DNA from 2 places in the Pseudomonas halotolerans genome. Region 1 is predicted to be linked to the other one. Evidence: predicted binding sites of a transcription regulator. Region 1 holds the regulator's gene; the other holds the start of a gene.
What was found. The regulator sigma-54, encoded in region 1, starts transcription at its own class of promoters, with help from an activator protein. The targets are predictions, from matches to a motif close to ANTGGCATNNANNTTGCTNT.
Positions count from the first base shown of each region.

Region 2: AAIS01_RS18575 (CmpA/NrtA family ABC transporter substrate-binding protein) is a predicted target of sigma-54. The motif match lies at 1,422-1,441, and genes of this name have one in related genera.

Region 1 covers NZ_JBCNTJ010000013.1:92,533-98,214, forward strand. The annotation lists gene rapZ (RNase adapter RapZ) at 1-233, opposite strand, end outside; gene ptsN (PTS IIA-like nitrogen regulatory protein PtsN) at 236-700, opposite strand; gene hpf (ribosome hibernation-promoting factor, HPF/YfiA family) at 713-1,021, opposite strand; gene AAIS01_RS17870 (RNA polymerase factor sigma-54) at 1,098-2,591, opposite strand; gene lptB (LPS export ABC transporter ATP-binding protein) at 2,755-3,480, opposite strand; gene lptA (lipopolysaccharide transport periplasmic protein LptA) at 3,480-4,028, opposite strand; gene lptC (LPS export ABC transporter periplasmic protein LptC) at 4,015-4,587, opposite strand; gene AAIS01_RS17890 (KdsC family phosphatase) at 4,595-5,119, opposite strand; gene AAIS01_RS17895 (KpsF/GutQ family sugar-phosphate isomerase) at 5,119-5,682, opposite strand, start outside.
Region 2 covers NZ_JBCNTJ010000014.1:49,771-55,452, reverse strand. The annotation lists gene AAIS01_RS18580 (ANTAR domain-containing response regulator) at 1-66, opposite strand, end outside; gene AAIS01_RS18575 (CmpA/NrtA family ABC transporter substrate-binding protein) at 81-1,292, opposite strand; gene AAIS01_RS18570 (quinone-dependent dihydroorotate dehydrogenase) at 1,530-2,549, shown strand; gene rmf (ribosome modulation factor) at 2,857-3,072, opposite strand; gene rlmKL (bifunctional 23S rRNA (guanine(2069)-N(7))-methyltransferase RlmK/23S rRNA (guanine(2445)-N(2))-methyltransferase RlmL) at 3,604-5,682, shown strand, end outside.

The sequences.
Region 1 (5,682 bases):
ACTTCCGCCAGCAGTTCCGGGAACCGCGACAGGTGGCTCGGCAGATTACGTGCGTCGATGGAGACCGCCACCAGCGGTTGCGCCAGTTCGGTATGGATCAGGGCGCGCTCGGCCAGTTCCGGCAGCAGGCCGGCCGGCAGGTTGTCGATGCAGTAGTAGCCGCTGTCCTCAAGCACGTTTAGCGCCGTGCTTTTACCGGAGCCGGAGCGTCCGCTGACAATGATCATGCGCATGTTTAATGACCGTTCTGCTCGTCCAGGACAACCTGATACAAGGCTTGGTTGCTCGGCGCGCTGCGCAATTTCTCGCGCACTTCCTTGCGGTCCAGCATGCTGGCGATCTGGCGCAGCAGCTCAAGGTGCGCATCGGTCGCCGCTTCCGGTACCAGCAGTACAAACAGCAGGTCGACCGGTTCGCCGTCGATGGCATCGAAATCTATGGGGGCTTCAAGGTGCAGCAGCGCACTGATCGGCGCTGTACAGGCCTTGAGGCGGCAATGAGGAATGGCGATACCGTTGCCAAAGCCGGTGGAGCCCAGTTTTTCACGGGCAAACAGGGCCTCGAAGACGTCCTGCATTTCCAGACCCGGGACCTCGCGGTGGATCAGGTTGGCAATTTGTTCGAGGGCTTTCTTTTTGCTGCCACCCGGCACGTTCACCTGGGAACGGCCGGGGGTCAGGATGGATTCTAGTCGGATCATGGATTAGGGGGGTTAACGACCGGTCGCGCCCTGGAGGAGGCTCTGGGTCTTTTCCTTATGCTTTTTGAGTTGGCGATCCAGCTTGTCGGTCAGCAGGTCGATGGCGGCATACATGTCTTCATGCGCAGCGTTGGCAACCACTTCTCCGCCGGGGATATGCAACGTGGCTTCGATTTTCTGCAGCAGCTTTTCGACGTTCATCGTGACTTGCACGTTGGTGATCTTGTCGAAATGCCTCTCCAATCGTTCGAGTTTTTCGCCGATGTATTCGCGCAGAGGTTCGGTCACTTCCAGTTGGTGTCCACTGATGTTGACTTGCATACAGCTTCTCCTTCGTTGCCAGTGCATAAAGCGGCAGGCAGAAATGCCTGCCACTGGAACGCTGTGGCGTGGCCTGTTACATCAACCGCTTGCGTTCGCTCGAAGGTGCGATCCCGAGGGATTCGCGGTATTTGGCGACGGTACGGCGGGCCACCTGAATGCCTTGTGCCTCCAGTAAACCAGCGATCTTGCTGTCACTCAACGGCTTTTTCTGATTTTCCGCAGCCACCAGTTTTTTGATGATCGCACGGATGGCTGTGGACGAGCATTCACCGCCTTCGGAGGTGCTGACGTGGCTGGAGAAAAAGTATTTCAGCTCATAGATGCCCCGGGGGGTATGCATGAATTTCTGGGTGGTCACCCGCGAAATGGTCGACTCGTGCATGCCCACTGCCTCGGCAATGTCGTGCAGGACCAACGGTTTCATCGCTTCGTCGCCGTACTCCAGGAAGCCGCGCTGATGTTCGACGATCTGGGTGGCTACTTTCATCAGGGTTTCGTTGCGGCTTTGCAGGCTCTTGATGAACCAGCGCGCTTCCTGCAACTGGTTGCGCATGAAGGTGTTGTCAGCACTGGTGTCGGCACGTTTTACGAAGCCGGCGTACTGGGCGTTGACCCGCAACTTGGGCATCGAATCCTGGTTCAGTTCCACCAGCCAGCGGTCGTTGTGCTTGCGCACGATGACGTCGGGAACCACGTATTCGGGTTCGGTGGACTCGATCTGCGAGCCCGGGCGCGGGTTGAGGCTCTGGACCAGTTCGATCACCTGGCGCAGTTCATCTTCCTTGAGCTTCATGCGACGCATCAACTGGCTGTAGTCGCGACCGCCCAGCAAGTCGATGTAATCGGTGACCAGGCGCTTGGCTTCGGCCAGCCAAGGTGTCTTGGCGGGCAACTGGCGCAGTTGCAGCAACAGGCACTCGCCCAGGTTGCGGGCGCCGATGCCGGCCGGTTCGAACTGCTGAATGCGGTGCAGGACGGCTTCGATCTCATCCAGCTCGATGTCCAGTTCCGGGTCGAAAGCTTCGAGAATTTCTTCGAGCGTCTCGTCCAGGTAGCCCTGATTGTTGATGCAGTCGATCAGGGTCACGGCAATCAGACGATCGGTGTCGGACATCGGTGCCAGGTTCAGTTGCCACAGCAAGTGGCTCTGCAGGCTTTCGCCGGTGGAGGTGCGGGTAGTGAAGTCCCACTCGTCGTCATCGCTGCTGGGCAGGCTGCTGGCGCTGGTCTGGTAGACGTCTTCCCAGGCTGTATCCACGGGCAGGTCGTTAGGGATGCGTTCATTCCATTCGCCATCCTCGAGGTTGTCCACCGTCGGGGCGGTTTCCTGGTAGGACGGTTCCGGGATTTCGGTGTTGGTCTTTTGCTCGACGTTATCGGCCAGCGGATCGGTGTTGTCGAAGTCGTCGCCTTCTTCCTGGCGTTCGAGCATCGGATTGGACTCCAGGGCCTCCTGGATTTCCTGTTGCAGGTCCAGGGTCGACAATTGGAGCAGGCGGATGGCCTGTTGCAGCTGCGGTGTCATCGTCAGCTGCTGGCCCATTCTCAAGACTAGCGATGGTTTCATGGCTGGGGCTTAACACCTTATTCGCCGGCGCACATGCGCCATCCACTACAGGGCGCCGAAGCGCCAAACTTAAGCAAATTATATGCCTGAAACTGAAGTGTTTGCCTAGGGCGCCGCGTAATAAAATTAGCGACGCCGGGGCGATTGACCAGACACTTTTCGCTTACAGGCGGAATTCATGGCCCAAATACACTTCCTTGACCAGTTCATTGGCCAGGATGGTCGCGGAGTCGCCTTCGGCGATCAACTGGCCGTCATTGACGATATAGGCGGTTTCACAGATATCCAGCGTCTCGCGTACGTTATGGTCGGTGATCAATACGCCGATGCCCTTGGCCTTGAGGTGGTGGATGATCTGCTTGATATCGCCCACCGAAATCGGGTCCACGCCGGCGAATGGTTCGTCCAGCAGGATGAATTTCGGTGCGGTGGCCAGGGCGCGAGCGATTTCCACGCGGCGCCGTTCGCCACCGGACAGACTCATGCCCAGGTTGTCGCGGATGTGGCTGATGTGGAATTCCTGCAGCAGGCTTTCCAACTCCTGGCGCCGGCCGGCCTTGTCGAGTTCCTTGCGGGTCTCGAGGATCGCCATGATGTTGTCGGCAACCGACAGTTTGCGGAAGATCGATGCTTCTTGCGGCAGATAGCCGATACCGGCCTTCGCCCGGCCATGCATTGGCTGGTGGCTGACATCCAGGTCGTCGATCAGGACGCGGCCCTGATCGGCCTGGACCAGGCCGACGATCATGTAGAAACAGGTGGTCTTGCCTGCACCGTTGGGGCCGAGCAGGCCGACGATCTGGCCGCTGTCGATGGACAGGCTGACATCACGCACGACTTGACGGCTCTTGTAGCTCTTGGCCAGGTGCTGAGCTTTCAGAGTTGCCATTACTGGGCCTTCTGCTCGTCGGTTTTCTTTTTCGGCTGGATGACCATGTCGATCCGTGGACGCTGCTCGGTGACCTTGCTGCCAGTGGCACGACCGGCGCTGGCCAGCTTTTTGTTCGTGTCGTAGACGATTTTCTCGCCCTGGGTGGTGTTGCCGTCCTTGTCGATGACCTTGGCGCGATCGATCAGCACGACGCGGTCTTTGGCGGCGTGGTACTGAATGGTGACCCCATAGCCTTGAACTGGCTTGGTGTCGCCGGCGGTTTGCATCTGTTCGAAGTAGGCCAGGTTGCCCACCGAGGTCACCACGTCGATATCGCCGGACTGGGTACGAGTGATGGTCACGGTATTGCCGGTGACCTTCATCGAGCCTTGGGTGATGATCACGTCACCCTTGTAGGTGGCCACACCGTTCTTGTCGTCCAGTTGGGCATCGTCGGCCTGGATGCGGATAGGCTGGTCGCGGTCGGTCGGGAGGGCCCAGGCGCTCGCGCTTCCCAGTGCTGCGCCCAGACTGAGCAAAATAGGGAGGGTTTTAGCGAGCTTCATACTGTCCTCTTACGTTCGATAGCAGGTGTATCCTGCTTTCCTTCAAATACGCTTTCATTCCCGTGCCGGTCGATACACCACCGGCGCCGTCGATTCTAACGGGTTGCTCGGTCTGCGCATATTCTCGCTGCGGGAAGACTGTCATACGACTGCTGGTAATGATGGTGGTGCGGTTTTTCTCATCGGTCCGGGCGATGCGTACGGAGTCAATCAACTCTACCTCGGTCCCGTCGGGATTGACTTCGGCGCGCTCGCTTTGCACGTGCCACGGAAACTCGGTGCCCCTGAAGATGTTCAGGTCTGGCTTGGTGACCAGTGTGATCTCGCTGGCCTTGAGGTGGTCGACCTTGTCGGACGTCATTTCATACTGCACTTTGCCATCGGGCAGGTATTGCAAGGTATGCGTGTTGGTCGCATACCAGTCGATATCATTTTCCTGGACCTTGACCGCGGGGCGGTCGAGAAAGCGTTCAGGGCTGATGTTCCAATAGCCCACCGCCGCGAAAATCGCTGCGATGCAACCGAACACCACGATGGTGCGAATTTTCTTGCTTAGCATAAATGGCTCACAGGTACGCGGCGTTGGCCGCTTCAAGACGGCCTTGGGCGCGCAAGATCAGTTCACAGAATTCACGGGCGGCGCCTTCGCCACCCCGTGCCGTGGTGATGCCGTGGGCGTGCTCACGCACGAAGCCGGCCGCGTTGGCCACCGCCATGCCCAGGCCGACCCGACGAATCACCGGCAGGTCCGGCAGGTCGTCACCGAGGTAGGCGACCTGTTCATAGCTTAGGTTGAGTTGGCCCAGAAGCTCGTCCAGCACCACCAGTTTATCTTCGCGTCCCTGATAAAGGTGGGGAATACCGAGGTTCTTTGCGCGCCGCTCGACCACCGGGGTCTTGCGGCCGCTGATGATGGCGGTCTGCACGCCGGCGGCCATCAGCATCTTGATGCCTTGGCCGTCGAGGGTGTTGAAGGTCTTGAATTCGCTGCCGTCTTCGAGGAAATAAAGACGGCCGTCAGTCAGAACACCATCGACGTCGAACACGGCGAGCTTGATGTTCTTGCCTCGCAGCAGCAGATCGGTAGTCATCACATTACTCCAGCGCGCAGCAGGTCGGAGAGGTTGAAGGCGCCGATCGGACGGTCCTCGCTGTCCACCACCACCAGTGCGTTGATTCTATGGTCTTCCATGATTTTCAAGGCTTCGGCGGCCAGCATGTCGGCGCGAGCGGTCTTGCCGTGGAGGGTCATGACTTCGTCGATGGTCGCGTGGCGAATATCGATGGCGCGGTCCAGTGTGCGGCGCAGGTCACCGTCTGTGAAGATCCCGGCAAGCTTGCCGTCGGCTTCGAGAATGACTGTCATGCCCAGGCCCTTGCGGGTCATTTCCATGAGCGCATCCTTGAGCAGCGTGCCGCGTTGTACTTGCGGCAACTCCTGGCCTGCATGCATCACGTTTTCGACTTTCAGCAGCAAGCGACGGCCCAGGGCGCCGCCGGGGTGCGAGAAAGCGAAGTCCTCAGCAGTAAAGCCCCTGGCCTCCAGGAGGGCGACGGCCAGGGCGTCGCCCATGACCAGGGCGGCGGTCGTGGAGGAGGTCGGTGCCAGGTTCAACGGGCAGGCCTCGTGCTCGACATGCACGTTGAGGTTCAC
Region 2 (5,682 bases), on a different contig from region 1:
AATCAGGGCCGCTTTGAGGCGGCCGACTTTTTTCGCGGTGTCGTTGATCAGCAGGATACGCAGCATGGTCGAGGCTCCTGTCAGCGGCTGGCGAAGAGGGGAGCCGCATCGCTCAAGGCGTGCAGTTTGAAGCTTTTGGCATAAGCGGCCGGCTCCGAGCCGTCCCAGGTGGTGCCGTCGATCAATTGGCTGCTGCGCATGTCCTGGCAGGGGGATGCAATGTCCAGCGCCGCGCAGGCTTCACGGTATAGCTTGAGTTGCTGGACTTGCCGCGCCACGGCCAGGTAGTCCGGGTCTTCACGCAACAGGCCCCAGCGGCGGAACTGGGTCATGAACCACATGCCATCGGACAGGTAGGGCAGGTTCACTTCGCCGTTGCCGTGGAAGCGCATCGCGTGAGGGTCCTGCCAGCTGTTGCCCAGGCCGTCGGCGTAAATCCCCAGCAGGCGCGGCTCGATGCAGTCCAGCGGCGCATCCAGGTATTCGGGCGCACTCAGCAGTTGTGCGGTGCTGCGGCGGTTCTCGGTGCTTTGCTCAATGAAGCGACTGGCTTGCAGGATCGCCATCACCAGTGCGCGGGCGGTATTGGGGTATTGCTCGACAAATGCGCGAGTGCAGCCCAGGACTTTTTCCGGGTGATCGGGCCAGATGGTCTGGGTGGTCGCCAGGGTGAAGCCCAGGTTCTGCTTTACCGCACTGGCGCACCACGGCTCGCCCACGCAGAACCCGTCAATGCGTCCGGCCTGCAGGTGGGCGATCATTTGCGGTGGTGGCACCACCACGCTGTCGACATCCGACAACGGATGGATGCCCTGGGCCGCAAGCCAGTAATACAGCCACATGGCGTGGGTGCCAGTGGGGAACGTCTGGGCGAAGGTCAGTTTCGGGCGAGTTTGGTGCACATGCCGTTCCAGTGCCTCAGGACTGGTCACGCCTTGGGCCTGCAAGCCATGGGAAAGGTTGATGCTCTGGCCGTTCTGGTTCAGCCCCATCAACACCGCCATGTCGGTTGGCGCGACCCCGCCGATGCCCAGGTGCACTGCGTAGATCAGGCCATACAGGCTGTGGGCGGCGTCGATTTCACCGCTGACCAGCTTGTCCCGCAGGTTGGCCCAGGATGCTTGGCGCTTGAGGTTCAAGGTCAGCCCGTAAGGCTGGGCGAAGCCCTGAGTGGCGGCCACCACCAGCGGGGCGCAGTCGCTCAAAGCCATGAAGCCAAGATTGATCGCGCTCTTTTCCGGGGCATCGCTGCCGTTGACCCAGGCCAGGGGGTTGGCTGGAATTTCATTCATCGCGCATCACCTTTCCACAAAAAAGGCGCCGTATCCGGATGGTTGCAAGGCCGGATGACGACGCCGTTGTCCTTCAAATACAGTGTGGCACTCATTCCGTCGTTGGTATGGGCACCGATGAACACAAGTGGTGCAAGGCATATGCCATCGCCGCTGTTTTGTCCGGGCGCCTCGCTTGAATCATCGTTGCCCGGCTATAATCGCCGCCTCATTTCGTCGCCCGAGTCCAAGCCGCCCATGTACACCCTGGCCCGTGAACTGCTGTTCAAACTTTCCCCGGAAACCTCCCACGATCTGTCCCTGGACCTGATCGGCGCGGGTGGACGTTTGGGCCTCAATGGTCTGCTGTGCAAGGCGCCGGCGAAACTGCCGGTGAAGGTGATGGGGCTTGAATTCCCCAACCCGGTCGGATTGGCGGCGGGCCTGGACAAGAATGGCGCGGCCATCGACGGTTTTGCCCAACTGGGGTTCGGTTTCGTGGAAATCGGCACCGTCACCCCGCGTGCCCAGCCAGGCAACCCCAAGCCACGGATTTTCCGCCTGCCGCACGCCGAGGCGATCATCAACCGCATGGGCTTTAACAACCTGGGTGTCGACCATTTACTGGGGCGGGTGGCCGCGGCCAAGTACAAGGGTGTGCTGGGCATCAATATCGGCAAGAACTTCGATACACCGGTGGAGCGTGCGGTCGACGATTATCTGATCTGCCTGGACAAGGTCTACGCACATGCCAGTTATGTGACCGTCAACGTCAGCTCCCCGAACACGCCGGGGCTGCGCAGCCTGCAATTCGGTGATTCGCTCAAGCAACTGTTGGCTGACCTGGCCCGGCGTCGCGCCGAGTTGGCGGTGATCCATGGCAAGCATGTACCACTGGCCATCAAGATCGCCCCGGACATGACCGACGAAGAGACCGCTCAAGTGGCCCAGGCCCTGATCGAAACAGGAATGGATGCGGTGATTGCCACCAACACGACGTTGGGTCGCGAAGGCGTCGAGGGGGTGGAACACGGCGACGAGGCGGGCGGGCTCTCGGGTGCGCCGGTGCGTGAAAAAAGCACCCATACCGTAAAGGTCCTGGCCGCGGAACTGGCGGGGCGCTTGCCGATCATCGCGGCGGGCGGCATCACCGAGGGCAAGCATGCTGCCGAGAAAATAAGCGCGGGCGCGAGCCTGGTGCAGATTTATTCGGGCTTTATCTATAAGGGGCCGGCGTTGATTCGGGAGTCGGTGGATGCGATTGCCGCGCTGCGTTGATTATCAAGGTGCAACGCGATTCAACTGTGGCGAGGGGATTTATCCCCGCTGGGGCGCGAAGCGGCCCCAAACAGTTTACTCGTTAAACCTGACACTCTGAGGGGCTGCTGAGCAGCCCAGCGGGGATGAATCCCCTCGCCACAACTGGGTTCACCGCTCGGCTTTTTGCAGCGTTCGCTGAAACCCAGGCATTAAAAAGGGCTCCTCAAAGGAGCCCCTGGGCCGTAGCCCGCCGTCCGGATGGGACGCGCGTGGTTAAATCGATGTGGGTATCAAATTGTCGAGTTCTTGAGTGTTAAGCCCTGTGTCAGCCTACGGCGTGAAGTTCGTTGAGTCTGTGGATACCCGCAGTGCCGGTCATACCGTCCCAGTTGTCGCCGCGTCCTTCTCGCCAGCCATTGATCCAGGCTTGACGTACCGACGGTAGAGTAAAGGGGCAAAGCTCACGGGATTTACCACCAACGCCATATTGGTAACCGCGTAAAAATGCTCTTTCCAACGGATCACGCTTAAGTCTTCTCATAGGGTGTTGCCCTCACTTGTTGACTGTTGCTTCGCGTTGACCTCTATCGAGGCCAGGGCAGAATCATTCTGCCGTTGGTGGCTCGTTGCCGGCGTGACGAGCCGAGGTGTTGACGCCGTTGCGACGTCAACCTGTGTTGAGTTCTAACCAAAGCGTCACATGGATGGAATGATCGTTTTGTCATAAGCACGTAACAATAAAGATGTTAGGGCGATAAGTAACATGATGTTCGTTACCCGCTTTCGAGCAAGACCCCTGTATGATCGGCCCTGCATCGAAGGGGGCAGGCCCAGGCGAATGAGAATGTCCTCCCGTTGCACTCGGGTACTATTCGACGAAAGGGTCGAGTTTTCACAATTTGTTGCACAGAATTTTTTATCTGCCCTCGCCTCTAAGCTCTTTTAAGCTGAACGGCGAGGGCGGGACGGCACACTCTCGTGCCACGCGGGTGCTCTTGAGAAAAGCGCCTGATTGAACCCGGTCCGGCAATGCGTTGCCCGGTCCACTTAGCCAAAGGCTCTGGAAAACCCCATGTCCGATCGTTTCGAACTCTTCCTCACTTGCCCCAAAGGTCTTGAAGGCCTGCTGATCGAGGAAGCCGTCGGGCTTGGCCTTGAAGAGGCGCGTGAACACACATCGGCCGTGCGTGGCATGGCCGACATGGAAACGGCTTACCGCCTGTGCCTGTGGTCGCGCCTGGCCAACCGCGTGTTGCTGGTGCTCAAGCGTTTCCCGATGAAGGACGCCGAAGACCTGTATCACGGCGTGCTGGATGTCGATTGGCAAGACCACATGCTCGCCGATGGCACCCTCGCGGTGGAATTCAGCGGACACGGTTCGGGTATCGACAATACCCACTTCGGCGCCTTGAAGGTCAAGGACGCCATTGTCGACAAACTGCGCACCCCGACAGGCGAGCGGCCGTCCATCGACAAGCTCAACCCGGATCTGCGCATTCACCTGCGCCTGGATCGTGGCGAAGCGATTCTCTCTCTTGATCTTTCCGGCCACAGCTTGCACCAGCGCGGCTATCGCCTGCAGCAAGGTGCCGCGCCCCTGAAAGAAAACCTTGCCGCGGCCATCCTGATCCGTGCCGGCTGGCCGCGTATTGCCGCTGAAGGCGGGGCGCTGGCCGACCCGATGTGCGGCGTGGGCACCTTCCTGGTGGAAGCCGGCATGATCGCCGCCGACATGGCGCCGAACCTGCGTCGCCAGCAGTGGGGTTTTACCGCCTGGCTCGGCCATGTGCCGGCGTTATGGAAGAAACTGCACGAAGAGGCCAGCGCCCGTGCCGCCGCCGGGCTGGCCAAGCCACCGCTATGGATTCGCGGTTACGAGGCAGACCCACGGTTGATTCAACCCGGACGCAACAACATCGAACGTGCCGGCCTGAGCGAGTGGATCAAGATCTATCAAGGTGAAGTCGCCACCTTTGAACCCCGCCCGGACCAGAACCAGAAAGGCTTGGTGATCTGTAACCCGCCGTACGGCGAGCGTCTGGGCGACGAAGCCAGCTTGCTTTATCTCTACCAGAACCTTGGCGAGCGCCTGCGCCAGGCCTGCCTGAACTGGGAGGCTGCGGTATTCACCGGTGCGCCGGACCTGGGCAAGCGCATGGGCATTCGCAGTCACAAGCAGTATTCGTTCTGGAACGGCGCCTTGCCGTGCAAGTTGCTGCTGATCAAGGTCCTGCCGGATCAGTTCGTCACCGGCGAGCGTCGTACCCCGGAACAGCGCCAGGCCGAGCGTGAGCAGGCTGAGTACGAACAGGCGCCCGAGGTGCCGCAAGAGCGCCAGTACAATAAGAACGGCAACCCTATCAAACCGGCACCGGCCCCAGCGCCCGTGATCGAGCAGGCGCGCTTGAGCGAAGGCGGGCAGATGTTTGCCAATCGCCTGCAAAAGAACCTCAAGCTGCTGAGCAAATGGGCCAAGCGTGAAGGCGTAGACTGCTATCGGGTCTACGATGCCGACATGCCGGAATACTCCATGGCCATCGACCTGTACCACGATTGGGTGCATGTCCAGGAATACGTCGCGCCAAAATCCATCGACCCGGAAAAGGCCTCGGCCCGGCTGTTCGACGCCCTGGCCGCCATCCCCCAGGCACTGAATATCGACAAGAGCCGCGTGGTGATCAAGCGTCGCGAGCGGCAGAGCGGCACCAAGCAGTACGAGCGTCAGAGCGCCCAGGGCAAGTTCACCGAGGTCAACGAAGGCGGCGTGAAGCTGCTGGTCAACCTCACCGACTACCTGGACACCGGGCTGTTTCTCGACCACCGGCCGATGCGCCTGCGGATCCAGAAAGAGGCGGCCGGCAAGCGCTTCCTCAATCTGTTCTGCTACACCGCGACCGCCAGTGTCCACGCCGCCAAGGGCGGTGCGCGCAGCACCACCAGTGTCGACCTGTCGAAAACCTACCTGGACTGGGCGCGGCGCAATCTGTCGCTCAATGGCTTCTCGGACAAGAATCGCCTGGAGCAGGGCGACGTGATGGCTTGGCTCGAAGCCAGTCGTGACGAATACGACCTGATCTTCATCGACCCGCCGACCTTCTCCAATTCCAAGCGCATGGAAGGGGTGTTCGACGTACAGCGCGACCACGTCCAA